One region of the Rhizobium sp. WCS2018Hpa-16 genome, then DNA from elsewhere that is predicted to be linked to it. Evidence: riboswitches for the same ligand, from Rfam matches in the RefSeq annotation. Region 1 holds a riboswitch; each other region holds the start of a gene.
The links. Region 1 has a riboswitch for cobalamin ahead of RQI55_RS23055 (LysR family transcriptional regulator). Riboswitches for the same ligand answer to the same signal wherever they lie in the genome.

Region 1 (3,980 bases):
CCTCCGTCAGGCAGTCGGACTATAGCACGCTTGTCGTTGTGTGGCCCAAAGTAGACAAAAGCGCGTTTATACTTCCGAATGACGTTACTCTGCGTGCGAGCTAGTAAATGGTGTTGAAGATGTTTGACTTGCCCTGCTCAGTAAACCGGCGATATAGTCGACGTCCTCATCGCCACATCTTAACCCGAGGTGGATACTCTTGCTGATGCCAGTGCTCCCTATCCGGACAGGTTGAACACCGATTTCCTCGGCGTCCAGGCGCACCAGCCAGTCTGGAATCGCGCTGACCCCGCGACCTGCCGCAACAAGCTGCAGCATCATCTCCGTTGTTTCGACTGCCCGATGGTGGCGAGGGCGACTGTTAGCAGGGACCAGGAAGTGGGTGAACACATCCAGACGTTCCGGCGGCACGGGATAGGTGAAAAGCGTCTCGTTCAGGAGGTCAGAAGGTTCGGCATAGTCCCTTAGAGCCAGTGGATGTGCGGTCGGCACGGCAAGGACCAGCTCGTAGTCGAAGACTGGCAGGTAGTTGATCCCCGATGCCTCGATCGGGTCTGGCGTGATCAGAATATCGATCTCGTATCCTGTGAGAGCCGCTACTCCACCGAAAGCGAATGAAGTGGTCAGCTCCAAGTCCACATCTGGCCAATCGACCAGATATGGCTTTGTGACGCCCATGAGCCATTGATGACAGGGATGGCATTCCATTCCGATTTTCAACGATCCTCGTTGTCCATAACGGTAATCGGAGAGAACATCTTCGGCCCTTTCAAGCTGAGGCAGGACGCGCTGCGCAAGCTCCACGATGTAACGCCCCGCCTCGGTGAGCCGAAGATTGCGGCCGTCCTTTTCCCAGACGGCGACGCCGTAACGTTCTTCGAGTTTTCGGATCGTGTGGCTGAGCGCCGACTGGGTCACATTCAACCGTTCAGCCGCCGCCGTCAGACTGCCAAGACGGTCGACTTCCCGCAAAATGGAAAGATGTTGTCTGTCCAGCATGTCAGCTTCTCCTCGTTTGCAGGTCCGCGTCGAGGGGAATGGAAACTTGCTGCGGTGTTCCTGTCGTCGGGGTCTGATTCATCGGCGCTGCCATCAGGTTGCGGCAGGGCGAAGACATGACGCGGAGCAACGGCGCGGAAATGCCGAACGCAAAGCGGCACACCGGGACACCCCGCCCGTGGACGTTATCTGTCGCGGCAGGTCTCCTGGCTTGCGGGTCAATGCTTCAGTCCGTCTTCCCGAGGCGCACCTCAGTGACATGAATGGACGTCCGCTCGCCGCCTACAGTTGCGGGGGCAGCTCCGGCTTCAGGCGGTGATCGCCCTACCGAATTCCCTCTTAGCTCCAGACTTTAGCCTGAAGAACCACGATGACGAAGCAATGTAGCATGTTGGTTGAAGGGTCAAGTTTTCATCTCAAGAAGTAGAGAGCGTTGTCGGCATCAAACGCATGAACAGCGCTCATACGTCAGTGAGACAATACCATTTTTAGTCAGTAGCCCGTTCGGGCATACCTTTCGCAAGAATGACTTTGAACCGAACGCGGCGCTTACGGCGATCGATTGGGAAGTGGGACGACGGATGACGATAGACAGCACTTTCACTTTTTCGATCAGGAGCATTCCCTTCGATGAGGACTATCGCCCTGCGGAGAGTACGCGCGCCACGACGAATTTCGCCAATCTGGCACGAGGCGAGAGCCGTCGAGAGAACCTGCGTAACGCATTGCGGATGATCGACAACAGGTTCAATGCGATGGCGCATTGGGACAATCCATTACGGGATCGTTACTCCGTCGAGATCGAAATCGTATCCGTGGAAATGGGCATCGGGTCATCGGCAGAGACCGAAACCTTCCCCATCATCGAAGTCCTCAAAACGAACATCGTCGATCAAGCGACGAAGGAGCGTATCGAAGGCGTCGTCGGTAACAACTTCTCTTCCTATGTCAGAGATTATGATTTCAGTATCCTGCTGCCCGAGCATAACATGAACAAGGACGCTTTCAGCGCACCTGACGACTTCGGCGATCTGCATGGGAAGCTGTTTCAGGCGTTCCTGAAGTCAGAAGCTTACAGGGAGCATTTCAGCAAGCCGCCGATCATCTGCCTGAGCGCCTCCAGCACCAAGACCTATCATCGCACCGACAATCAGCATCCGATCCTTGGTATCGAATACAGGCAGAACGAATTCTCGCCGACGGATCGATACTTCGAGAAGATGGGATTGCGGGTTCGCTATTTCATGCCGCCCAACAGCGTCGCGCCATTGGCATTCTATTTCATCGGCGACCTGCTGACCGACTACACGAATCTCGAGCTCATCAGCACCATCAGCACGATGGAGACATTCCAGAAAATCTACCGCCCGGAAATCTACAATGCCAATTCAATTGCGGGCACGTGCTATCGCCCGAACCTGAAGCACTCGGACTATTCGCTTACCCAGGTCGTCTATGATCGTGAGGAGCGCAGCCGCCTTGCCTTAGAGCAGGGAAGATTTGCCGAGCAGCATTTTATCAAACCGTTCAAGACCATCCTCGATGCATGGTCCGCCAACTACGTCGTCCGTTAATTCGAAAGCATAGGATCATTCCGATGAAGTCACTGTTGCCCCCGTCGACCGCTGGCAGCCTGCCAAAGCCCTCCTGGCTTGCAGAGCCTGAGAAGCTTTGGTCTCCCTGGAAGATGCAGGGTGACGAACTGATCGAAGCGAAACAGGACGCCCTGCGTCTGGCGCTGGAGGACCAGCTTCGGGCTGGCATCGAGATCGTCAGCGATGGGGAGCAGACCCGGCAGCATTTCGTCACGACGTTCATTGAGCACCTCGACGGCGTCGATTTCGAAAAACGCGAGACCGTCAGGATTCGCAATCGCTATGATGCGAGCGTCCCGACGGTCGTCGGAGCCGTGTCCCGTCAAAGGCCGGTCTTTGTCGATGATGCCAAATTCCTGCGCCAACAGACGACGAAGCAGATCAAATGGGCTCTTCCAGGCCCAATGACCATGATCGATACGCTCTACGACAGTCATTACAAAAGCCGCGAGAAGCTGGCTTGGGAGTTCGCCAAGATACTCAACCAGGAAGCAAGAGAGCTCGAGGCGGCAGGCGTCGACATCATCCAGTTCGATGAACCCGCATTCAACGTGTTCTTCGATGAAGTGAACGAATGGGGTGTCGCTACGCTCGAAAAGGCGATCGAAGGCCTGAAGTGCGAGACCGCCGTGCACATCTGCTATGGTTATGGCATCAAGGCCAACACCGACTGGAAGAAGACGCTTGGATCGGAGTGGAGGCAATACGAGGAGGCGTTCCCGAAACTCCAGAAATCGGGCGTCGACCTGGTGTCATTGGAATGCCACAACTCGCATGTCCCGATGGATTTGATCGAACTCATCCGTGGCAAAAAGGTGATGGTTGGCGCTATCGATGTCGCAAGCCACACCGTCGAAACGCCGGAAGAAGTAGCGAACACACTAAGGAAGGCTCTCCAGTTCGTGGATGCAGACAAGCTTTATCCTTGCACCAATTGCGGCATGGCACCACTTCCGCGTCATGTGGCCACAGCGAAGCTGCGTGCACTCGGTGCAGGCGCTGACATCATCCGCAGGGAGCTTGCGGCCTGATGCCGATCGACAACTTCTCGATTGAATGGCTGACTGATGACGCACAGGCCGCCGTCCGGGCTGAAGCGAGGACCTTCTGCCTGCGGATGATCAAGAACGTCTACGGGATCGACTACACTCCCGCCTGGCATTCTGACCTGGATTCGCTGTTGCTGGCGCAGCCGGACAACTGGTTCTCCCTCGAAAGGCAAGGCAGTTTTCTCGTTGTGCCGGACGGAGATGGACATATCATTGCGACTGGCGGTCTTTACGCCCTCGAAAACAAACCTTCCACGAAGGAGGGCTTACGAAATCGCGACGGCGACGGCGAAAAGGTATGTCAGATTGTCCGCGTGTACATAGAGCCGTGCGCCCG
Region 2 (12,422 bases), on a different contig from region 1:
TTGTCGATGTGATCAAGCTTGAGATAGGCGTTCATGCTGTTCTCCTTCTCAGTTTGCCGCGCCGCGGGTGACGACATTGCCGAGTGCTGCCACCAGCTTGTCGAGGACAAAACCGACGACGCCGATATAGGCGAGTGCAACGATGATGTCGGGCAGGCGGGAGGAATTCCACGCGTCCCAGATGAAGAAGCCGATGCCGACGCCGCCGGTCAGCATTTCCGCTGCAACGATGGCGAGCCACGAGAGGCCGACGCCGATGCGCAGGCCCGTGAAGATGTAAGGGGCGGCGGATGGCAGCATGATCTTGTAGAAGAATTCCAGCTGGTTCAGCCGCAGCACCTGCGCCACGTTGCGATAATCCTGCGGAATGTTGCGCACGCCAACGGCGGTGTTGATGATGACGGGCCAGATGGAGGTGATGAAGATCACGAAAATCGCGGATGGATTGCTGTCCTGAAAGGCAGCTAGCGACAGTGGCAGCCAAGCCAGCGGCGGCACGGTGCGCAGCACCTGAAAGATGGGATCGAGGCCACGCATGGCCCAGATGGATTGCCCGACGACGGCACCGAGGACGACGCCGGCAATGGCGGCAAGACCGAAGCCATAGGCGACGCGTTCCAGCGAAATCAGCACCCGCCAGCCAAGGCCGATATCCTGCGAGCCATAGACGAAGAAGGGATAGGCTATCAGGTCATAGCTTTCCTGAAACACCTGGCTTGGCGGGGGCAAGGTTGCGCCGGGGGCGGAACAGAGCGCCTGCCAGAGGCCAAGCAGCAGCACCAGCACGACGAGCGGAGGAAGAACATTGCGGGCAATGGCCCCGGCAATCTTTCGCGGGTTGAAACCCCTCGCGGGGCGGCGGGCAATCGCAATCACGGTGCCGCTCTTCGGAATTGGGGTGGCCGTTGCCATGCTGTCTGTCTTGCGGGCAGTTGCGGTCATGGTTTTATCCTGTCGTGATTACGAGGCGGCCTTGATCGAAAGGCTGTCGAGATAGGCAGATGGGTTTTCCGGGTCGAAGACCTTGCCGTCGAAGAAGGTTTCCTTGCCGCGAGACTTGGATGCCGGGATATCGCTAGCAGCCACGCCCAGACCCTTGGCGGCCTCGCGCCACAGATCTTCGCGGTTAACCTGCGAGACCAGCGCCTTGATGTCGGTATCGGGTGCGAACTTGCCCCAGCGAATGTTTTCAGCCAGGAACCAGCTGTCATGGCTTTGGAACGGGTAGGACGCGCCGTCTTTCCAGAACTTCATCTGTAGATCGGTGCCCTGCGCCACGCGGCCGTTGCCATAGTTGATGTCACCCTTCAGGCGGCCCAGAACGTCTTTTGGCGGCACGTTGAACCATTGGCGCTTGCCCAGAATGGCCGACATCTCTCCCTTGTTGTCCATGCTGTCGCACCATTGCTGGGCTTCCATCACGGCCATCAGGATGGCCTTTGCGGCATTCGGGTTCTTCTCCACCCAGTCGGCGCGCATGCCGAGAGCCTTTTCCGGGTGGCCTTTCCACAGTTCGCCCGTGGTGCAGGCCGTAAAGCCGATGCTCTGATTGACGAGTTGCTCGTTCCAGGGTTCGCCCACACAGAACACATCCATGTTGCCGACCTTCATATTGGCAACCATCTGCGGCGGCGGAACGACGATGGTGGAGACATCCTTGTCAGGATTGATGCCGCCAGCGGCTAGCCAATAGCGGATCCACAGATCATGCGTGCCGCCGGGGAAGGTCATGGCGGCCTTGATTTCGTTGCCCTCGGCCTTTTTCTTCTCGAAAGCGGCCTTCAGTTTGGACGCATCCAGTTGCACCCCCGTCTCGGCATATTCCTTGGCAACCGAGATGCCCTGGCTGTCGAGGTTGAGGCGGGCGAGAATGGCCATCGGCACGGGCACATTGTTCTGCGTGACCTTGCCGGTGTGCATGAGGTAGGGCATGGGGGTCAGAATATGCGCGCCATCAATGCCGTTCGACGCGCCGCCCAGCACCAAGTTATCACGCGTGGCACCCCACGACGCCTGCTTGGCCACCTCGACATCGGGCATGCCATATTTGGCGAAGAGGCCTTTTTCGGCGGCAACGACGAGAGGCGCTGCATCCGTCAGCGCAATATAGCCGAGCTTCGCGCCGGTCACTTCAGGCGTTGCGGCTGCGGCGAATGCGCCGGATGGGAAGGCTGAGCGGATGGCGGTGATCAGGGCGGCGGTTGCCGTTGTCTTGAGCATGCCACGGCGGCTTATAGTGCTTGTGAATGTCGGTTTCATTCATGTTCCCCATTTTTAAGCCGCCGTCAGGGCGCCTGTTTCCCAAGTGCAAAAGCGAAAGTGCAAAAACAAAAAAACGCCGCTCGGAGATTGCATTTGCCGGGGGATACCCCTGGCAGCAAAAACCTTGCGACGTCTGTGTCGTTGGTAAGCAGCGGTTACGCGCTTTTATCTCCGATCGCCGTTGACCGGATATTTTAAACAAAGCAAACGCCGTGCCAGTTTTGGTGGCGTCAGACTATGCGATTGTTAGAAAAGGCTAAATCTGGAAAGGAAGAGGCGTTGATGGGTGTTTTACGAGGAAAAGCGACGGCCTAGAAATTGCGCAGCTGAGTGCGCGTGATCCATTTTTGCGCAGCATTTGTGCAGGAAGCCGAATTCAGGCCTCGTCGTTTCCAGAAATATTGCCGTCTCCTGCGCGCACTGGAAAGGCGCGGACATAGGCCTCTATGTCCGAGGGATCGAACACATGGCCATCCATGAAGCGGTCGCCATCCCTATCGCCTTCCACGCGGATATCCGGCTCGACGGGGACGTTGCTCGATCCCAGCGCGTGCCGATAAAGATCGGTCCGGTAGGCCGATGCGGCTGCCTCGGCTGCTTGCCTTGAGAAGCGCGTCTGCCCCCAGCGGATCATCTGGCTGTAGATCCACAGCGCCTGACTTTTGCGCGGGTAGTTGGCGAATGTGTCGTGGAAGGTGAAGTAGCGTTCAATCACCCGCTGATTGCCTTGCGCATCCACGCTGAAGCGACCGGCCAGCACCTGGCGCAGGATCTCCACGGGTGCGCCAATATATTTCGCAGAGCTAAGCGTTTCTGAAAGGGTGGCGTGATTGTCGATGTCGTCACACCAGTGTGCCGCCGCATCTAGCGCCACCAGCAGGCGTGAAACCGCCTCCGGCTGTGTTTCCGCCCAATCGGGTCGCATGCCCACCACCTTTTCCGGTGCGGATGGCCAGATATCCTGCTTGGCGGCGACGATGCGGCCAATGCCGCGTGCGCTGGCAATCATGTTCCAGGGTGCGCCGACGCAGAAGCCTTCGATGGCACCGGCGGCCAGCGCATCCGATGTGAGCGGTGGCGGGACGACCACAAGTTTGACGTCGCGATCCGGGTCAATGCCGCCAGCGGCCAGCCAATAGCGGAATTCGTAATTGTGGGATGAGAAGGGGTAGGTCACGCCAAAGGTCGGCACGGCTTCGCCGCGCAGGCGCATGTTTTGCAGAAGGGTTCTCAGCGCATTTGCGTTTTCCAGTGCGCTTGCTGTCTCGGACAGCCCGGTCAGCTCGCGCATGCGTGAAAACAGCCGTGTCGACAGGGTGATCGCGTTACCGCCACGTCCGAGAGAAAAGGGCGTGATGGTGGGGGAGGGGTTGGAGCCGAGATCCAACATGGATGCGACGGGCATGGGTGACAGCATATGGGCAATATCGAACTGCCGGAACGCCAGCCGGTCACGCACATTGGCCCAGGAAACGTCCTTCACCAGATCCAGCGTCAGGCCTTCACGCTCCGCAAAGCCGAATTCTGCAGCCGCGATCAGCACCGAGGCATCGACAAGCGGAATGAAGCCGGCGCGCAAGGTGCGCTGGCTATCATTGCCGATCAGTGCCGGGGCTTTGTCTACGCGACCGTTGCTGGTCATGGTCTGCTTCCTTTCGCTCCGTCAGCCGTTCACATCAACAGACCGGCCGCCGTCACCACGCTTTGCGCGATATCGGAGAGTTTTTTCTTTTCGTTCATGGCCGTCTGGCGCAAAAGCGCGAAGGCTTCTTCCTCGGAAAGACCGCGCATCTTCATGAGGATGCCCTTTGCGCGCTCAACGATCTTGCGATCCTCAAGTGCCGATTTTGCCTCAGCCAGTTCCTGCTTCAGGCGGCTGAAGGCATTGAAGCGGCTGACGGCCATATCGAGAATGGGTTTGACGCGCTCTTTCTTCAGCCCATCCACAATATAGGCCGAAACGCCTGCCTCCACGGCTGCCTCGATGGATGCTGTGTCGGATCGGTCCACAAACATGGCGATGGGTCGCCCGACAGTGCGGGTGAGCTGGAACAGATGCTCCATCATGTCGCGATTGGGATTTTCGATATCGATGACGATCACATCCGGACACAGCGTTTCTATGATGCGCGCCACGCCGTGCACTTCGTGAATGACCGTCACACGGTCATGCCCCGCTTCGCGCAATCCCTCCTCGATAATGGAGGCGCGGATGGCGTTTTCGTCGATCACCAATATGGTCAGGTCGCGCAGCGTCATGGGGCATAGATGACGCAGCGCCTATTGATTTGCAATCTTTTTCGGCGCGCTTAAAAAATAGGCGTATTCGCTTTTATTGTTTCGTCAAACCGGCTGAGGTTCACTTGGGATGCCTTGACAATGATCTTCTGTTTATAAAAGGTTAGCGACATGAGTGCAGGGGTGGAATTTTTATCAGAAACAAGTCCGATCAGCCGTAAAAGCGCGGCGGAATCGGTCTTTGAGGATTTGCGTCTGGCAATCGTCTCAGGGCGGTTGAGCATTGGCACGCGCTTGCCTGCCGAAACGCATCTGGCTGGCAAATATGGCGTTAGTCGACCCATTGTGCGTGAGGCGCTACGCTCCTTGCAGACGCTAGGAATGACGCAGACGCGGACGGGCAGCGGCACATTTGTTCTGACCGACAGGCCAAGCCCGGAGCTGAGCTATGGCGGTTACTCCGCTCGCGACCTCATCGAGGCCCGGCCCTATATCGAAGTTCCTGCTGCCGGATGGGCCGCCGTTCGGCGCACGGGTGAGCAACTCGCTGGAATCCTGAAGCTTTGCGATGCGATGGATGCGCAGGAAGATGCGCAGAAATGGGTCAAGCTGGACTCCGAATTTCACGGCGCCATTGCCGAAGCGTCCGGCAATTCGGTTTTCGCCAAGGTTCTTTCTGATGCGCGCGATTCGCTCAGCCAGCAATCGGGACTGCTGAACGTCATGGCTGACCGGCGCGCTGCCTCGAATATCGAGCATCGTCTGATTGCGGAAGCCATCGCGGCGGGATCGGATGAAGCGGCCAGAAGCGCCATGGAAGCCCATCTCGGTCGTGTCAAGCAGATCATTACGTCCATCATGACCGATCGCAGGCCACTCGGATAAGGTGGCCTTGTCTGCGTCGCAACCTTTAGCGACGCGATGGTTCCAGACGATCAACAGCCCGCCATAGGGCATTTCGCGTGGGTATCACTCCTGCCGGAGCGCTTTTGCGCCAGCATCATATCTTCAGTTGTTTTCATCCAGTTTGCGGCCTCACTCCGGGGCTTTCTGGTCATTCACGCGTGTCAGACCGTCTGGATGACGCTTGACGTCAGAAAATTTGGCACGTATTTGAGATTACAAAATCTGTCTTACAGCATAACAGACTTATATTTCGCTTTGAAATTTTTAACGCCAAGCCGCCAAAGCCGTTGCGTCTGGCCCAAGATGCCAGACCGTCATGAGACGGATTTGCGGATGACTTAAGCTCTGAGGGAGGGGCGATTGTCAGTAAAGTCAAATCAGCAAAATCACGAACGGGACCTTCAGTCCAAAGAGGACCTTGGATTTCACAAGGCTCTCAAGCCGCGCCAGATCCAGATGATTGCCATTGGCGGCGCCATCGGAACGGGGCTTTTTCTTGGGGCAGGCGGCCGTCTTGCCGCAGCGGGTCCCGCATTGGTTTTTGTCTATGCCATCTGCGGCTTCTTCGCTTTTCTGGTGCTGCGCGCACTGGGAGAGCTGATCATGCACCGCCCCTCATCCGGCTCCTTCGTGTCCTATGCCCGTGAGTTCTACGGCGAGAAAATGGCCTTTGCCGTTGGCTGGATGTACTGGATGAACTGGGCCATGACGTCAGTTGCCGATGTGACGGCGGTGGCGATCTACATGAATTTCTTCAAGCAATATGTGCCTTGGATGCAGGGTATCGACCAATGGGTCTTTGCGCTTGGCGCGCTGGTTATCGTGCTGGGCATGAACATGCTGTCGGTGAAGGTTTTCGGTGAGCTTGAGTTCTGGTTCAGCCTGATCAAGGTCGTCGCTCTTGCTACCTTTCTGGTTGTTGGTGTGTATTTCGTCATTTTTGGCACGCCCATTGAAGGCCATGTGACCGGGTTCAGCCTCATCAGTGATAATGGCGGTTTCTTCCCCAATGGCATTTTGCCAGCCTTCATCATTATCCAGGGGGTGCTGTTTGCCTATGCGTCCATTGAGCTGATCGGCACTACGGCGGGTGAAACCGAAGACCCGCGCAAGGTTATTCCCGGCGCAATCCGCACGGTGGTGTTCCGGTTGCTGGTGTTTTATGTCGGCTCGGTTCTGCTTTTGTCGCTTCTTTTGCCCTACACCGCCTACAAGGCAGGTGAGAGCCCGTTCGTGACCTTCTTCGGCTCCATCGGCATCGAGGGTGCAGATATCATTATGAACCTTGTGGTGCTCACGGCGGTTCTTTCGTCGCTCAATGCCGGGCTTTATTCCACAGGCCGCATCCTTCATTCCATGGCAATCTCCGGTTCAGCGCCGGCGGCACTGGCGAAAATGAACAAGGCTGGCGTACCCTATGGCGGCATTGCAGTCACGGCAGTCGTCACAGTTATTGGCGTTATCATGAATGCCTTCGTGCCCGCTGAAGCCTTTGAAATTGCCCTCAATCTTTCTGCGCTGGGCATTATTTGCGCGTGGGGAGTCATCGTGTTATGCCAACTCAAGCTGTGGCATCTGTCGCGGCGGGGGAAAATGAATCGTCCTGATTTCAGAATGTTTGGCGCGCCCTACACTGGCATAATGACGCTTGTCTTCCTTTTCAGCGTGCTGGTGCTGATGGCGCTGGATTATCCTGCTGGCACATTGACGGTCGGTTCGCTCGTCATTATTGCGCCAGCTCTTGTTGCGGGTTGGTATATGTTGCGAAATCGCATCCATGAACTGGCGAAAGCCGATGCAGACAGACGCTCTGGCTCCGGGGCAGATCGTGGACACTGATCTTTCGAAAATGCGGGTGGCCGTCATCGCCACCGGCGGCACCATTGCGAGCAAACGCGGTGATGATGGCGCGGCAAGGCCCGCGCTGTCGGGTGAGGCGCTGGTGTCCGGCCTGTCTTCTGCCGATGTGCTGGTCAAGCCCGTGGAGTTGATGGCTAAGGATTCCTCCAGCCTGACGCTGTCCGATATGCAGGATATCAGCGACGCGGTCGGCAAGGAGCTTGCCGATCCCGCCGTGGATGGGATCGTCATTCTGCATGGAACCGATTCCATGGAGGAAAGCGCCCTTCTGGTTCATCTCCAGCACCATCTGACCAAACCCGTCATATTTACCGGTGCCCAGTTCACCGCAGATCACCCGTGCTCGGATGGTCCGGGCAATCTTTCGGCAGCCATCGAAGCGAGTGTCGATCCATCCAATATTGAAAGGGGCGTCCTTGTCTGCTTCGGCGGAACGCTGTTTCCGGCATGGGGCCTCTACAAGTGCTCATCGGATGAGAGCAATGCCTTTGATCTGGCGGGCCATGTTCTCTGTCCGCAAAGCCCCGGCCTGTCCGCAAGCGTCAAAGATGTCAGAGTGGATATCGTCGCCATCTATCCGGGCTGTGATGCAACCCATATCGATGCCAGCCTGAATTCAGGCGCTGACGGTATCGTTCTGGCTGCGCTGGGCTCCGGCAATGCCAATGTGCGCATTGTCGAAGCCGTTGGCCGGTGCCGGGAGGCGAAGGTTCCCGTCGTCGTTTCCAGCCGCGTGCCGACGGGCATTCTCGTTGCCGGTTATGGCGGCGGCGGCGGCGGTCACGATCTGGGGGCGGCAGGCGCCATCCATTCGCAGACATTGAGAGCCGGTCAGTCTCGGATCTTGCTGGCGGCGATGATTGCCTCGGAAAAAACGACTGATGAAATCCGCGTTGCATTCAGCGATTTCGGAAAAGTGGCCAAATCGTGATTTTTTTGGGAACCTTTTAGTAGTGGATTGTGTTTTCGGCGCGGGAGACCACGCCGGGGGCATTTTATGGCAATTACATCCACTGCAGTCGTCCTGACTCTGATTGGTTTAGCAATTTTTGGCTTTGGCTCACAGCTCGCAATGCTGGGCGGCAGCCTCTATTACGCATTGGCTGGCATCGCATTCATTGTGACCGGCGCTCTGCTGTTCAAAAGAAACAAGTTTGCGCTTCACTTCTACGCGGTTTTCGTCATCGCCACGCTCTTATGGGCGTTGTGGGAAGTCGGCTTCGACTGGTGGCAACTGGGTCCACGCGGAGGCTTCATCATCGTGGTCGGCATGTGGCTTCTGATGCCATGGATCAGAAAGCCTCTGGGCTTTACTAGCCCCACAGGTATCTCCTACGGCGCAAATGCGGTTCCACTTTTAACTGCCGTTCTGGTTTCCGTGGGTGCAGCAGCATTTGCGATGACGCAGGACCCGAATGACATCGAAGGCGCGCTGCCCACCGACGTGGTGACCGCATCGCCTTCTTTTGGAAATCCGGTTCCCGATAATGAATGGCATCAATACGGCCGCACCTCCTATGGCCAACGCTACTCGCCGCTGGCGCAGATCAACACGCAGAATGTCGGCGACCTCAAAGAAGCCTGGCGCTACCAGACGGGCGACGTCAAATTGCCTGACGATGTCGGTGAGACAACCTATCAGGTGACTCCCTTAAAAGTCGGCAATTCGCTTTACCTTTGCACACCGCATAACTGGGCCATCGCCATCGATGCGGCCACCGGCAAGGAAAAGTGGAAATATGATCCGAATGCAGGTCTAAACCCGGATCGTCAACACCAGACATGCCGTGGCGTAACCTATTACGCGGATCCGGCTGCACAGGCAGGTGCCGCCTGCGCACAGCGTGTCTATCTGCCAACGTCGGATGCGCGTCTGATTGCGCTTGATGCTTTGACCGGGCTCGTCTGCGAAGGCTTTGCGGATAAGGGCACGTTGCAGCTCGCCAACGGTATGAAGTACAATCCGGCGGGTTACTATTACTCTACATCCCCGCCTGTCGTCGTCGGCAACAAGATCATCATCGGTGGCGCGGTCAACGACAATTATTCAACGCAGTCGCAGTCCGGCGTCATCAGGGCATTCGATGTCAACACCGGTGCGCTGATCTGGAACTGGGATTCGGGCAACCCGACCCAGACGCAACCGCTTCAGGCTGGTCAAACCTATACGACCAACTCGCCCAACAGCTGGTCCATCTTTAGCGTCGATGAAGCGCTGGGTCTCGTTTACATTCCGCTGGGCAATCAGGTTCCGGACCAGCTCGGCATGGGCCGCAGCGAAAGCGTCGAGAAATACTCGTCCTCCATCGTCGCGCTCGATATTAACACCGGACAGGATCGCTGGGTACGCCAGACCGTGCACCATGACCTCTGGGATATGGATGTTCCCGCGCAGCCCGTGTTGCTCGATATTACCAAGCCGGATGGCCAGTCCGTTCCGGCTCTGGTCGGGCCAACGAAGCAGGGCGATATCTATGTGCTGGATCGACGCAATGGCGAGCCACTGCTGGGCATAACGGAAGAGAAAGCACCAGGTGGTGCAATCCCTGAAGATTTCACGTCTCCGACGCAGCCCACATCCGCTCTCTCGTTCAAGCCAGAGCCGCTGGTTGAATCGAACATGTGGGGTGTCTCCATGTTCGACCAGCTGGCCTGCCGGATCAAATTCCATCAGTTGAACTATGAGGGCCGTTATACGCCGCCGTCCCTTAATGGCTCACTGATTTATCCCGGCAATTTCGGTACCTTTAACTGGGGTTCTGTTGCAGTCGATCCGGAGCGGCAGGTGATGTTCGGCATGCCGACATACCTTGCCTTTACATCTCAGCTCGTGCCACGCGACCAGATTCCGCCGAAGGGTCAGGACGAAAAAGGCAGTGAGCAGGGTCTGAACAGAAATGATGGCGCGCCCTATGGCGTGTTGATGGGACCCTTCCTCGGACCGCTCGGCATTCCATGCCAGGCTCCACCATGGGGTTATGTTGCGGGTGCTGATCTGCGCACGGGTGACGTTGCCTACAAGCACAAGAACGGCACCGTCTATGACATGACGCCGCTTCCCCTGCCTTTCAAGGTTGGCGTTCCCGGCATTGGTGGACCCATGATTACCAAGGGTGGCGTTGCCTTCCTCGGTGCGGCGGTGGACAATTATCTCCGCGCCTATGATCTGACCACGGGCAAGCAGCTTTGGGAAGGCCGTCTTCCAGCCGGTGGACAGGCTACGCCGATGACCTATGCCATGGATGATGGAAAGCAGTATGTGGTGATGGTGGCAGGCGGCCATGGCTCTGTCGGCACAAAGCCCGGTGACTATGTGATCGCCTATACGCTGCCATAAACAGCCATATTATCGATAATTCAAGATTGAAGCCGGGAAGAGATTCCCGGTTTTTTCGTGCGATAGGATGAGCCGTAAAACATCGAAAATCAACGCTTGCAAGCGAATATGTAATAACATAACAATTATTCGACTTGACGGTATGTCGCGATTGCGTCTAACTGGTTGCGACGGTTCCAAGCGAGCAATCGTAAGGAATAATAGGGAATACGGTGAGGACTTATATCCGATGCCGTGGCTGCCCCCGCAACTGTGAGCGGATTGTCGAGCCCTATGACGCTTTTTTTAAAAGTGTCATGCCACTGCAAAGCGATTTGCGGGAAGGTTGGGCGAAGGCGCAAATCCGTAAGCCAGGAGACCTGCCGTCATATGTTCAATCCAATTCGCGGGCGGGGATGCCCGGAACAGGAGACGTCGTGATTGCATCGAGCGCTAGCCTGCGCCTTATTCATCTGCCATGTCCCGGTTTCAGATCGTCCCAACGTCCCGTCTTTGCGGGCTGACTGTCTAAACATGTTCATACCCAGTTGCGCCTTGCGCAACTTATGACGATCGGGGACTATCGAAATGACATTACACTTCAGGCACGCCATGGGCGCTGCCATCTTCGCGGTTGCAAGCTCGTTTGCGGCGCTGCCTTCTGCCCATGCGGCGCAGACGTCCTATCCTTTGACACTCAAGAATTGCGGTCGGGATGTCACCTTCACGCATGCGCCTGAGCGTACTGTCGCCGTTGGACAGAGCACCACGGAAATTCTCTATCTGCTGGGCCTCTCAGATAAGGTCGTCGGCACGGCGGTTTGGGTCGGCCCTGTGATCAAGGGCTATGAAGAAGCCAATGCCAAGATCGACCGGCTTGCGGATAATGACCCGAGTTTCGAGAGCGTTCTGGCCAAGAAGCCGGATCTGGTCACGGTGCAATATCAATGGCATGTCGGCCCGGAAGGTGTGGTTGCCAAGCCTGAACAATTCGAAGAGCTGAAAATTCCAGTCTACACATCGCCCGCCGATTGCACCGGCAAGGACAATTCCGGTGGTGGGGATGGCGTGCGCCATTCCGTGTTCACCATGGACCTGATCTATCAGGAAGTGACCGACCTTGCGCAAATCTTCAATGTTCAGGACAAGGGCGAAAAGCTGGTGGCCGAACTGAAGGCACGCGAAGATGCCGCTCGCAAGAAGATCGTTTCCGCCAAGGGCCAGCTTTCCGCAGTCTTCTGGTTTTCCAGCGCAGAGCTTGCAATCGACCCTTACGTTGCGGGCAAGAACGGTGCGCCTGGCTATATCATGTCCGCACTGGGCATCAAAAACGTCATAGACAGCGATGAAGAGTGGCCGACAGTCGGTTGGGAAACCATCGCCAAGGCCAACCCCACGATCGTCGTCGCGGGCAAGATGGATCGCAGGCGCTTTCCGGCAGATGATGTCGCGCTCAAGCAGAAATTCCTGAAGGAAGATCCGGTCACAAGCTTGATGCCATCAGTCAAAGAGGGCCATATCGTCACCATGGATGCACAGGCCATGAACCCGACGATCCGCACCATCGATGGTATCGAAGTTCTGGCCGACGCTATCGTCCAGCTTGGACTTTCCAACTAGGCCATGGGTGCCTGCTTCACAATAACCCGTGCCGTCTTGCTGGCGGTCGGGCTCCTGGGCCTGGCGCTCTGGCTCGGAGCCGCCATCGGCGAGACATCCATTTCGATGGATGTCGTTGCCAAGGCGGTGGCGAACCGCGTGTTAGATGCCGGTTATCCGCTGGATGCGATCGATGAAGGCATCATCTGGAACTACCGCCTCAGTCGGGCGGTGGTTGCGG
Region 3 (12,422 bases), on a different contig from region 1:
TTTCGACCCCGCAGCGCCACAATATCCACCATCTCCACCTCAAACGGCACCGGCCATGGCCGCACCTCACCTCTAATGGCGTCTGCCGCCAGTGCCAGATGCCTGACACCACCGAAGACGAAGTCAGCACCCTCGATGGCAAGCCGCGCATGGGCACTCAAGCCGCCAATGCCATCTTCGCCAATCCCGACGATGGAAAGCCAGCGCGCCGCCTTCTTTTCAGTGGATGCGGCATCCATTCCGGCATATTCAGAGACCATGATACGCTCCATACTCATTCTCGGTGGCACAGCGGATGCCCGCATCATGGCTGGCAAGCTGGCGGACGAATCCGGCTACCGGTTGTTGCTGTCCATGGCGGGCCGCACCCGCGATCCCGTGCCGCAACCGGTGCCGATGCGCAGCGGCGGCTTTGGTGGGGTGGATGGCCTTGCCGCATTCATCGCCGAGAACGGCTTTGATCTCCTGGTAGACGCCACCCATCCCTATGCGGCTCGAATATCCGCCAATGCCGCGAAAGCCGCTGAAATCGCAAACGTGCCGCTGATTGCTCTGGATCGACCCGCTTGGGAAAGACGCGATGGCGATGACTGGCAGGACGTGGCCAATGTCGAGGCAGCGGTTCAAGCTCTGGGACCAGACAGCCAACACGCCTTTCTGGCCCTTGGCCGTCAGGAACTGCCGCCTTTTGAAGCCGCGCCCCAGCACCATTACATCATTCGCAGTGTCGATCCCGTAGAGCCGCCTTTGCGGGTGCCGCACGCCCGCTACATCACGGCGCGCGGTCCGTTTGCGGTGGAGGACGAAATCGAGCTCCTGCGAGAAAACCGCATCGGCTTCATCGTCTCCAAGAACTCCGGCGGCACCGCTGCCTATGCCAAGATCGAAGCGGCGCGAAAGCTCGGCGTCACGGTGCTGATGATAGCGCGCCCGCCGCGCCCAACCGGAATGACGGTGCCCACGATCAACGCTGCGCTGGCCGCAATCCGCCATCAGCTCTCCCTTTTGGATGAGCGTGGCGAATAGACCAGCGGCTCTGCGCCCGGTCTGTCGATCAGGCGCGTTTCCACCGAGCCGACGATGATGCAGGTTGCCATATCCGCCATGTCGCTTCGTGCATCGGCAAGCGGAACAACGCGCATGCGCTCATCCACCCGCCCGGCGGCCCGCCCGAAAATGACCGGCACCGTGCCCGGCAGATGAGCCCGCAAAACATCGAATGCCGTTGTCAGCTGGTGCGGGCGCGCCTTGCTCACCGGGTTGTAGAAGGCCATCACGAAACCGGCCTCAGCCGCCAGAACCAGACGCTTTTCAATCAGCGACCAAGGTTTCAGATTATCCGAGAGCGAAATGGCGCAGAAATCATGCCCCAGCGGCGCACCGGCCTTGGCCGCCACCGCCAGCATGGCGGTCACACCCGGAACAACACGAAAATCGATGCCACGCCAATCGGCAGGACCGTTTTCGATGGCCTCGCAGACGGCAGCCGCCATGGCGAAGACACCCGGATCACCACCTGAGACAACACAGACCTTTCCACCCGCAGCGGCCAGCGTCAGCGCCGCCTGTGCGCGGCTCAACTCCTCACGATTGTCAGAGGCATGGCGGCGCTGGTGCGGCTGCAAGGACAGGCGGTCGAGATAGGGAATATAGCCGAAAAAATCATCCGCCTCGCGCACCGCATCCAGCGCTTCGGGCGTGATCTGCCCCAGATTGCCGGGGCCAAGGCCAACAACGGTCAGCTGCCCGCTCACGGCGTGTCTCCATGAACAGGCCGGTCTTTCCAGCCCGGCACCAGAACCAGCGAGAAATAGGGAGCAGGGGAGCCATCATGCTCGGCAAGCCGCATGGCATGACCATTGGCCATTGTGCCGCGCTCCACATAAAGCGCGCCCTGCAGCTTACCCGCGCGCTCTAAAGCCCGGCGAATTTTTGGCAGATTGCGACCAACCTTCATGATCACAGCGCCGTCCGTACCCGACAGCCGCTCTGTCAGCACTTCCTCACCCAGCGTGCCGGGAAGAACGCTCAAGATGTCGTCGCCCTGCACCAGCGGCAGCCCCGCCATGGACCAGCAGCCGGACATGGCCGTGATGCCGGCCACCACTTCCGCCGGATAGGTTGGTGCAAGCCGCAAATGCAGATGCATATAGGAGCCATAAAACAGGGGATCACCTTCCGAAAGCACGGCAACGCTGCGCCCGGCATCCAGATGAACGGCGATATCCTTAGCCGACTGATCGAAAAAGCCCGCGATAGCACCGCGATAATCATCGCCGTTCTTGTCGCTTTCCACCGTGACAGGATAGACCAGCGGCATTTCCACCGTGCCGGGGCGGATAAAGTTTTCGACGATGCCGCGCCCGTTGCCCGTACTGCCCCTCTTGCAGAAAAAGGCCAGCACATCGGCAGTCTCGATGGCCCGCACGGCCTTCAACGTCAAAAGCTCAGGATCTCCGGGGCCGGTACCGACGCCAATCAGCTTGCCTTTCAACGTCTTGACGGGCTCTGGCTCAAACATCGCAGCACTCATAGGCCCGGCCTCGCCACGGCATTCACAGCCGCTGCCGTCATCGCAGAACCACCCAGGCGCCCCTTGACGATCGCATAGGGAATGCCAAGCGGGCTTTCCTCCAGCGCATCCTTGGATTCCATCGCACCAACGAAACCAACCGGCATGCCGATAATGGCGGCGGGGCGAGGCGCCCCGCGTTCCAGCAATTCCAGCAGATAAAACAAAGCGGTTGGCGCATTGCCAATGGCAACGACAGCGCCCTCCAGCTTGTCACCCCAGAGGTCGATTGCAGCCGCTGACCGGGTGTTGCCGATGGTCTTCGCCAATCCCGGCGTGCGCGGATCGCGCAAGGTGCAGATCACTTCATTACTGGCTGGCAAACGCGCGCGGGTCACGCCATGCGCCACCATTTCCGCGTCACATAAAACAGGCTTTCCAGCGATCAGGGCACCGCGTGCCGCATCGACGAAATCGGGCGAGAACCGAAAATGCTGTGCCGATTCCACCAGCCCGCAGGCATGGATCATGCGGATGGCAATTTCAGCCTGATCCGGCGTGAACGCAGACAAGTCCGCCTCTTCGCGTACCATCGCAAAAGAGCGTTCATAGATCGCGTTACCATCGCGGATATAGTCGTATTCTATCATCGATCTTCCTGTCGGAGCGCCGCGACAATGCGGTCCTTGCCAAGACGGGCAAGCAGGGCGCGGGCATTTTCTCCGGGCTTATGTTCTTTTTCGTATAATCCGGCAAGCCGCGAAAGTGCTGCACGCTGCTCAGGAAAGGGCAAAATCACATCCGCAGGGTCTCCGGCACGCCCGCTATAGCGAAAGGCGAGCCCACCGGCAGAGCCTGAAAAGGTGAGCGGCGCAGATGCCGGATGCGCGCAGCCCTTGCCGCAACCGGACAGATGCAGCGACAAAGATCCATCGAGCAGACCGGACATGTGCCGCGCCGCATAATCGCCAAGCTCATGGGTGGCGATATAGGCCGAGGCGCATGCTGGCTTTCCCGAGCAGACAGCGATGGAAGAACGCGGGTCTTTCGCATCCGTCACAAAACCCGCCTGACGCGCATGGTCGAGAAGCCCGGAACATGCTCCTTCTTCACCCACGAAAAACAGGGCATGCGCCGGGCCGGGCCTAACCGTCCTGATCCCCAACGTGGTGGCCTGGGCGCATAGACTGGCCAGTCCATCTGCCGAAATCTGCCCGAAGGCTGGCGCAACAGACACCGCAAAGACGCCGTCTGACAGACGCGCCAAACCGTAATGTTGTGGTTCAAACACCTCTGAAGCGTCGGAGAAGCTGACATCCTCGACCAGCCGACCCGCGCAGATCGCCTTCACCGTTTTAATGTCCAGATCGCGCCCGCGTGCATCCGATCCCCGGTCAGCGAGGCAGGAGAGGAGATCGATCACGACATCGGCTGCATCTTTCTCACCCAAAGCACCGGCCCGCAGCGCCTTGTCTTGCGTGCCGCCGAGCATCAACAGCCACCACACATCGCGTCCAGACTTCACGGCATTCAAACGAATATCGGCCAACAGGCCACCCATCGAGACGTGCCCGCCGCCATCAACAATCACGGACATTTTTGCCGCAAGCCGCTCGTGCAAGTCTTGGGCAGCGGCATGCTGACATATCCGGTCCATGATGCCGCGCGGATCGGCAATGGCTGTCTCGTCAAACCCTGCCAAGGGCGAGATTTCCACGGCAAGACCCTGCCGCACCGGCAGGCCAAGCGCTGAAACATCGCGCTCCAGCAAAGCGGCACTCTCGGGCGTCAAACCGCGAAACTGCACCCCGCCACGGGCGGTGATATCTAGCAGACCATTGCCGTGTCGCGTTGCAAGGGCGCACAGAGTTTGCATATCCCGTGGTGATATCGCGTCGGTCAATGCCACGCGAGATAAAAGCCCGTCACCGGTCTGCATCGGTGCAGATAAAGCAGGGCAGACGCCCCGGCGCGAATAAGGCTGGACTCTATCAAGCTGCGCATTGCTCATGCGCTGGCCCTTGCCGCATCAGGCGCAATCAGCATTTCCAGCTCGGCATCCACCGCATTGCGGCGGCTGTGCCAGAGGCTGCGATGGCGGGCAGACAGAAAACGCCGCGCCATGGCCTCTGCCGCCTGCGGGTTTTCCCGCAGAATAAACTCACGCACCTCATCATTGCCGAAATAGGCGTCGTAAAGCGCATCGATCAGGGATGACGGCACCGCATGGGTCGTTTCGGCAAATCCGATCAGCCGATCCACCGTCTCGGCAAATTCCGAGGCACCGCGTGGTCCGTGGCGCATCTGCCCGGCGATGAAAAGTGGATTGATGGCACGGGCGCGCACCACTCGCGTTATGGCCTGCGCAATGGAACGCGCACGGGGCCGGGTCGGATCAGTCGTATCCAGCGCCACCACATCTGCCGATTGGCCAAGTGTTGCTTTCGCTGCCGCAAACCCGCCGATGAAAGCCACATCGGAAGACCCATCCAGAATATCCCGTCCGGGATCATCGCCGGTGTGAACCAGCAATTCGGCTTTTTCCACCTGGCCGGCAAAGCTGCCATCGGCATAAACGCTGAGACCATCGGCACCGCCATAGGCATGGCTTGCCGCGTCGAGATAGGCTTGGCCCAGGTCTTCACGCTCATCCCAGCGACCACTCGACAGCTTTTCCTCAATGCCCGCACCATAGGTACCCGGAGCAGAGCCGAAAATCCGTGCCGGTATATGGCCAAGCTGTACGGCCTCTTCGCCCAGAGGGTTGTCGCCAGACGCTTCCTCGCGGCGCGCAATCGACTTGGCGGCAGCGTCCAGCAGCGCAATCAAAGCCGGGAACATATCCCGGAACAGGCCGGAAATACGAAATGTCACATCCACACGCGGCCGCCCCAGCACGGCTGGCGGCAGCACTTCGATGCCGGTCACGCGGCCCGTCGCCATATCGTGGATGGGTCTGGCACCCATCAGATGCAGCGCCTGCCCCACATCTTCGCCACCATTGCGCAACGATGCCGAACCCCAGAGATCGAAGACGATATGTTTCGGCCAATCGCCATGGCTTTGCAGATGGTGGCGCAGAACTTCCTCACCGGCCATGCGGCCAAGCTCGAAGGCCGTCCGGGTGGGCATGGTGCGAGGATCGGCAGCATAAAGATTGCGCCCGGTGGGCAACACATCCAGCCGCCCGCGTGCAGGCGCACCCGATGGTCCCGGCGCAATATGCAGCCCATCCAGTGCCGACAGAAGTGCGGCCTTTTCCGCCAGCGCACTCTGCTGTCGCAGCGAATCCGGCTCATCATCCGCACAGCGGCCAAACACATGCTGGCCATCCTTGATGGCAAAATCCTTGAGATCACATAGAAACGCGTCGATTCGGGACAGCGCCGTATCGGCATCATCGCCCATGTCGATGCCCGCATCGGCTGCCAGCCCGGTCTCCTGAGCCTTCTCGACAATCAGCTTGGCCAGCCGGTCGCGGCGGCGACGGTCCAGCCCATCCGCCTGCGCATATTCATCAACAAGCTGCTCAAGCGCCATCTGATCCGGCGATAGCCCGGCCTCGATCAGAACAGGCGGAACATGGCCGATGGTAACCGCTGCAATGCGCCGCTTGGCCACCGCTGCCTCACCCGGATTGGACACGATGAAGGGATAGATGACCGGCAGCCCACCCGTCACGATTTCGGGAAAACAGGCCTGCGATAGCGCCACCGTCTTTCCCGGCAACCATTCCAGCGTGCCATGGGCACCGACATGGATGATGGCATGGGCTTCAAACCCCTGCTGCATCCACGCGCCAAACGCCACAAGCGCATGGCGTGGCGGCAAGGTCGGGTCGTGATAATCCACACGCCGGTCTTCATTGCGGCCACGATCCGGCGCAAGCGCCACCGTCACAGCGCCAAACTGCGCGGACCGAAAGCAGAATTCTCCACCTTCGAACACATCATCCTCGGCCACATCGCCCCATGTATCGTCAAGCGCCTGACTGGCAGCCGATGGCATGGATGCGCGAAACGCGCCGTAATGATCGGCTCCAAACGACGCGGTGCCAGTTTCGATACGGTCCAGCAATTCACGCGCCGTCTGCGGAATATCGGCAACCGAATACCCGGCATCCCGCAAATCCCGCAGCATTTCCAGCACGCTCTGCGGCACATCGAGACCCACGGCATAGCCGGTGCGCCCCGGTGCTGCGCCGGGATAATCCGGCATCAAAATGACGATACGCCGCTGCGAGGCGGCTGCATGTTTCAGCCGCAGAAAGGCCGAGATGCGGTTGGCAACCTGCTCGATGCGGTCAGGCTCCGGCGTGTTGACAAGGCCTTGCCCGCCATTGGGGTCAGGTTGCTTGAACGAGATGACCCCGGCCAGCATCCGCCCATCCAGTTCCGGCAGCACCACATGCATGGCAAGGTCGGATGGGTTCAGCCCGCGCAGATTGTCCACCCAGCCATCGCGCCGCGTGGTAGCCATGATGACCTGAAACGCCGAAACACCCAGCCGCGCAAACAAGGCTGCGCCGTTCTCATCCGTCTGGCTGGCAAAGGCGGTGGCGGCGATGATGGCGTCAGGTTTCAGAACCCGAAGCGTTTCCTCCAGAAAATGAATGGCATCATGATCCTTCAACCCGCTGACGAAGATCGGCAACGGCGCAAAACCGCGTTGGCGCAACGCCTCAAACAAAGCATCAATGGGCGCAACATCTGCGGCCAGCAGCATGGAACGATAAAACAGGATGGGCAGCAGAGGGGCATTATCAGGGAAGCCGGAAAGCGCCTCTTCAAGCGCCACAAGGCCTTCGCCCGGGCGATAAAAACCGGATTTGGGCAGCGGTTCCGCCACCATATCAGGCCAGGCATCTCCCTTTGCAAAGGCTGAAAGCCCCGCCGCAACACGCGCCATGTTGTCAGCCCCGCCTGCGCGGAAAAAGGCGAGGATGGCTTTCAGCGTCTCAAGATCAACCGTGGAAGCAGCCTCAAGCTTCTCGTCACGCTCGCTGCATTCACCGGGCAGAAGCACCAGCTTTATGCCCCGTTGCCGTGCCATTCTGGAAAGCTGATCCACGCCATAGCGCCAGCGATCCGCACCGCCGAGAATCCGGATAAGGATCAGCTTGGCGTGTTCTGCCGTCTTCTCCATCCACAGGTCGACGGACATGGGGTGGCGAAGCTCGGACAGGTTGGCGCTGACCATCGAGACGCTGTCGCCATCAACAGCCCATCCACGCTCCAGCCCGGCCAGATCGCTCGCCGAAAAGGACATCACCACCACATCCGCCCTCGGCTGGTTGAGATCAACCGGCTCGATCAGGTCGTCCAGAGACGAGGATGTGGTGGCGAGAATATGCATGGATCAGGCTGCCAGCATCCGCTCGATCTTTGCGCGGTCGAGACCCTTCTCACCGATCACGACCAGACGGCTGCGACGCTCTTCACCCGCACCCCAGGGGCGGTCGAAATAGTGGTTGACCCGCGAACCCACGGCCTGAACCTGCAAACGCATTGGTTTTGACGAAACCTCCACAAAACCCTTGATGCGCAGCACGTTTTCGGACGCTGCCGTTTCGGCGATCCTTGCTGCCAGCGCATCCGCATCCGTCACGGCATCCAGTTCCACAACAAAGCTGTCGAACTCGTCGTGGTCGTGGTCTTCCTCGTCATCATGGTGCGTGTGGCGGTTGTCGATATCCTCTTCAACGGCCAGACCCAGACCGATCAGCACAGCCGGGTCGATCACGCCGTTGGATGCAACGATGATCTTGGCAGCCTTGGGCAAATGGGCATTGATATGCGCCTTGGCCCGCTCCAGACCCTCGGCATCCAGCAGGTCGCCCTTGGTCAGCACGATAAGATCGGCGCAGGCAATCTGGTCTTCGAACACTTCTTCAACCGGGTCGTCATGGTCGAGCGCCTCGTCATTCTGGCGCTGGGCAGCAAGGGCCTCCAGATCATGCGAAACCATGCCTTCGGCGAGCGCCGCGCCATCGGCAACGGCCACAACAGCATCCACTGTCACGCGGCTTTTGATGGCTGGCCACTGGAAGGCCTGCACCAGAGGCTTGGGCAGCGCGAGACCCGATGTTTCAATCAGAATATGCTCAACGCGGGGCTCGCGGCTCAAAATCTGCTCGATAGCCGGCTGGAAATCATCCGCCACCGTGCAGCAAATGCAGCCATTGGCCAATTCCACGATGTTTTCTTCCGGGCAGCTTTCAATGCCGCAGCCTTTGAGAATCTCGCCATCGATACCGACATCGCCGAACTCGTTGACGATGATGGCCAGCCGCTTGCCATCCAGTTTCTCCAGCAGGCCACGCAGCAAGGTGGTTTTGCCAGCGCCCAGAAAGCCGGTGATGATGGTGCAGGGAACGCGGTCTAGCGTGGTCATGATGTCTCCTCGGTAAAATGCAAAGGGGGAATGCGGGCCACAAGGCCGCGCTTCAAACTGTCAGGCCGTCCGCGCCACGGCATCAGGCCATCAGGCGCAGACGCCAGAAGACGTGCGCCGACCAGAAGGTCGCCAGCATCGTCTTGGGTCAGGGAACCGAACATATAGGACCAGCCATCGGCGCTGCGCATGGCGGCACTGAGGCCGCGCTTGCAATTGGCAAGGCAATTGACGCTGCGCACATCGACGCCCTCGGCGCGGCCCAGCTCAACAGCGGCCTGTGCAAGCGTCGCGCCGGGGCGCGGCTCTGCATTGGGGTCAACCTCATCGCGACAGCTTCGGCAGACGAAAACGACGACGCCTGCGGCTCCATCTGCTTTCGTGGTCTTGTCTGGTGGGGTCGATGTCAGATCCAAGGTGTCAACTTTCCGCGCCTGCAAATTCTCTAGGGGTGCGGATATCGACGCCACGCGCCAAAGCACGTTTCGCTTGATATGACCGGCTAACCGGAGCACCCCGCCCGGTAGACGCATTTTTCTGAAACGGCAGGTCTCCTGGCTTGCGGCGTGAGACGCCCGACACCGCCTTCCCGAACATAATGTCCAGTGGCTTATGGCGCAGGCTCACCGCATACAGTTGCGGGGGCAGCCACGGATTGGTCCGCATTGCGAACGGAACCGTGTTCCCTCTTAGCTTTTCCCGTTGCCGGAAAAAGACCGTCAGTGGTTAACCCTTATGCCCTGCACGGCTTTTGTGTCAATGCCGCGGCATCATTGCCGTGGAAACGGTTTTGGCTATAGTCGCCGCTTTGACACGCATGCGCCAAGAGGAATGAGACGCCATGAACCGCGATATCAGCGAAAGCGAAGCCGAGCGTCACCGCGCCAAGATGGTCAACCGCAAAGCCGTGCAGGATGCCGAAGTGTCTGAAAAGACGGTCGAAAAAGGCCTGCTGATGGTCAATACCGGATCGGCCAAGGGCAAATCCACCGCAGCCTTCGGCCTGGCTCTGCGCATGCTCGGCACCGGCGGGCGCGTCGGCATCGTGCAATTCATCAAGGGCGCATGGTCCACTGGCGAGCAGCAGGCGCTGGCCCTGTTTGGTGATCGCGTGGAATGGCGCACCATGGGCGAGGGTTTCACGTGGGACACGCAGGATCTGAAGCGCGACGTCGCAGCCGCGACAAAAGCCTGGGAAGAAGCGAAAGTCATGATGGCCGATGAAACCATCAATCTGGTGGTGCTGGATGAGCTGAACATCGCCCTGCGCTATGATTATCTGCCGCTGGACGAGGTGGTGGAAACACTTGTCAACCGTCGGCCTTACCTTCACGTCATGGTCACCGGCCGCAACGCCAAGCAGCCCTTGATTGATGCCGCCGATATGGTGACGGAAATGACGCTGGTGAAGCACCACTTCAAGGCCGGTGTGAAAGCCCAGTCGGGCATCGAGTTTTAAGACATGGCAGCGCGCGTTTTGATGTTTCAGGGCACAGGCTCGGATGTTGGCAAATCCTTGATGGTGGCAGGACTTGCGCGTGCCTTCACAAAGCGCGGGCTTTCCGTCATGCCCTTCAAACCGCAGAACATGTCCAACAACGCCGCTGTTACCGCTGATGGCGGCGAGATTGGCCGGGCGCAGGCTTTGCAGGCGCGCGCCGCAGGGGTTGCCCTGTCCGTTCATATGAACCCGGTGCTGTTGAAGCCGCAAAGCGAAACCGGCGCTCAGGTCGTGGTGCAGGGCAAAGTCATCGGCAACGCCAAGGCCGCCGATTACCAGCACATGAAGGCTGGCCTGATGGCCCGAGTGCTGGATAGTTTCGATCACCTGAAGGCGAAATGCGACCTTGTGCTGGTGGAGGGTGCGGGCAGCGCGTCCGAGGTCAATCTGCGCGCCAACGACATCGCCAATATGGGCTTTGCCCGCGCCGCCACCGCCCCCGTCATCCTCATCGGCGATATTGATCGCGGTGGCGTCATCGCCAGCATCGTCGGCACACAGACAGTTCTGGATACGCAAGACGCGGCCATGATTGAGGGCTTCATCGTCAACCGTTTTCGCGGCGATCCCTCTCTGTTTGATGAGGGGATGCGCATCATCGAAGACAAGACCGGCTGGCGGCCCATCGGCCTGCTGCCGCATTTTGCCGATGCCAGCCGCTTGCCCGCCGAAGATGCGCTCGGCCTCACGGCTCCGGGACAGCGCAAGCCCGGCGCAAAAATCCGCATCGCCGTTCCCATCCTGCCGCATATTTCCAATTTCGACGATCTTGATCCGCTCGAGGCCGAGCCGGATGTCGAACTTCTGCGCATCAGACAGGGAGATGCCATTCCCGGCGATTGCGCGCTGGTGCTGCTCTGCGGCTCCAAATCCACCATTGCCGATCTCGCCACGCTGAAAAAATCCGGTCTGGATATCGATATCAAGGCGCATCTGCGCCGTGGCGGATATGTTCTGGGCCTTTGCGGCGGTTACCAGATGCTGGGAAAGACGGTTGCCGATCCCCACGGCATCGAAGGCACGCCTCATACCGCTGAAGGGCTTGGGCTGCTGGATATAGACACCGTCCTGACCGACGACAAGCGCCTCGTCTCCGTCACCGGCCAAAGCTTCGATGGAATTTCCTTCTCCGGCTATGAAATGCATGTCGGCGTCAGCGAAGGTAAAGACACGGCCCGCGCCTTCGCCACCATCGGCAACCATACCGATGGCGCGATTTCTGCCAGTGGCCGTGTCATCGGCACCTATGTCCATGGCCTGTTTGCCGATGATGACCAGCGCAGCGCATGGCTTGAGCGGCTGGGCGGGCAAAGCTCAATGCTTGATTATGAAGAGCAGGTGGATGCCGTTCTCGACCGGCTGGCGGAGCATCTGGAACAGCATCTCAATCTCGATGCGCTGATCGCTATAGCGCGATAGCCAAGGCCAGTACCCCGAAGAGACCAAGCAGCATGGCATCCGCGATGCGCGCAAGCTTCAACGCCCGGCGAATATCGGCAGAGGTCAGATCCCGCCGCCCGCCTTCACCCATGTACCGCGCCTCGATCATCTGCCCGCCATAGGAACGCGGACCGGCCAGCGCAAAGCCCAGCGCCCCCGCCATCGCGGCTTCAGGCCATCCGGCATTGGGTGAGCGGTGGTGATGCGCATCCCTGATAATGGCGCGGAACGCGTTTTGCGGTGAGGCTCCCTTCACAAAAAAAGCAGCGCCCACGAACAGAAATCCTGTCAGCCGCGAGGCGGGCAGGTTGACCAGATCATCCAGCCGCGCAGATGCCCAGCCGAATGCCTCATGGCGCGGTGAGCGATGGCCGATCATGCTGTCAGCCGTGTTGATGGCCTTGTAACCCGCACCGCCGCCAAGCCCTAAAAGCCCCAGCCAGAGCGAGGGCGCAACAACGCCATCGGAAAAATTCTCGGCAAGGCTCTCAATGGCCGCCCGGCAAACCGCCGCCTCATCCAGCTTGTCAGGATCGCGCCCCACAATCATCGACACGGCCTTGCGACCGTCCTCCA

Region 2: another riboswitch for cobalamin. It lies ahead of RQI55_RS19380 (ABC transporter substrate-binding protein); the one in region 1 lies ahead of RQI55_RS23055 (LysR family transcriptional regulator).
Region 3: another riboswitch for cobalamin. It lies ahead of RQI55_RS15235 (DUF1636 family protein); the one in region 1 lies ahead of RQI55_RS23055 (LysR family transcriptional regulator).

The regions. Positions count from the first base shown of each region.
Region 1 is NZ_JAVTIX010000012.1:82,642-86,621, forward strand. It holds gene RQI55_RS23055 (LysR family transcriptional regulator) at 85-999, opposite strand; cobalamin riboswitch at 1,178-1,384, opposite strand; gene RQI55_RS23060 (DUF1852 domain-containing protein) at 1,581-2,573, shown strand; gene RQI55_RS23065 (methionine synthase) at 2,597-3,625, shown strand; gene RQI55_RS23070 (GNAT family N-acetyltransferase) at 3,625-3,980, shown strand, end outside.
Region 2 is NZ_JAVTIX010000007.1:253,737-266,158, reverse strand. It holds gene RQI55_RS19425 (ABC transporter ATP-binding protein) at 1-35, opposite strand, end outside; gene ntrB (nitrate ABC transporter permease) at 49-912, opposite strand; gene RQI55_RS19415 (CmpA/NrtA family ABC transporter substrate-binding protein) at 961-2,259, opposite strand; gene RQI55_RS19410 (CmpA/NrtA family ABC transporter substrate-binding protein) at 2,639-3,904, opposite strand; gene RQI55_RS19405 (ANTAR domain-containing response regulator) at 3,934-4,521, opposite strand; gene RQI55_RS19400 (FadR/GntR family transcriptional regulator) at 4,672-5,385, shown strand; gene RQI55_RS19395 (amino acid permease) at 5,767-7,245, shown strand; gene RQI55_RS19390 (asparaginase) at 7,202-8,197, shown strand; gene RQI55_RS19385 (glucose/quinate/shikimate family membrane-bound PQQ-dependent dehydrogenase) at 8,264-10,603, shown strand; cobalamin riboswitch at 10,758-10,985, shown strand; gene RQI55_RS19380 (ABC transporter substrate-binding protein) at 11,195-12,202, shown strand; gene RQI55_RS19375 (iron ABC transporter permease) at 12,206-12,422, shown strand, end outside.
Region 3 is NZ_JAVTIX010000004.1:251,441-263,862, forward strand. It holds gene cbiE (precorrin-6y C5,15-methyltransferase (decarboxylating) subunit CbiE) at 1-260, opposite strand, end outside; gene RQI55_RS15200 (cobalt-precorrin-6A reductase) at 259-1,026, shown strand; gene RQI55_RS15205 (precorrin-3B C(17)-methyltransferase) at 993-1,754, opposite strand; gene RQI55_RS15210 (precorrin-2 C(20)-methyltransferase) at 1,751-2,533, opposite strand; gene RQI55_RS15215 (precorrin-8X methylmutase) at 2,530-3,162, opposite strand; gene cobG (precorrin-3B synthase) at 3,159-4,523, opposite strand; gene cobN (cobaltochelatase subunit CobN) at 4,520-7,867, opposite strand; gene cobW (cobalamin biosynthesis protein CobW) at 7,871-8,908, opposite strand; gene RQI55_RS15235 (DUF1636 family protein) at 8,902-9,321, opposite strand; cobalamin riboswitch at 9,432-9,641, opposite strand; gene cobO (cob(I)yrinic acid a,c-diamide adenosyltransferase) at 9,747-10,364, shown strand; gene RQI55_RS15245 (cobyric acid synthase) at 10,368-11,825, shown strand; gene cbiB (adenosylcobinamide-phosphate synthase CbiB) at 11,812-12,422, opposite strand, start outside.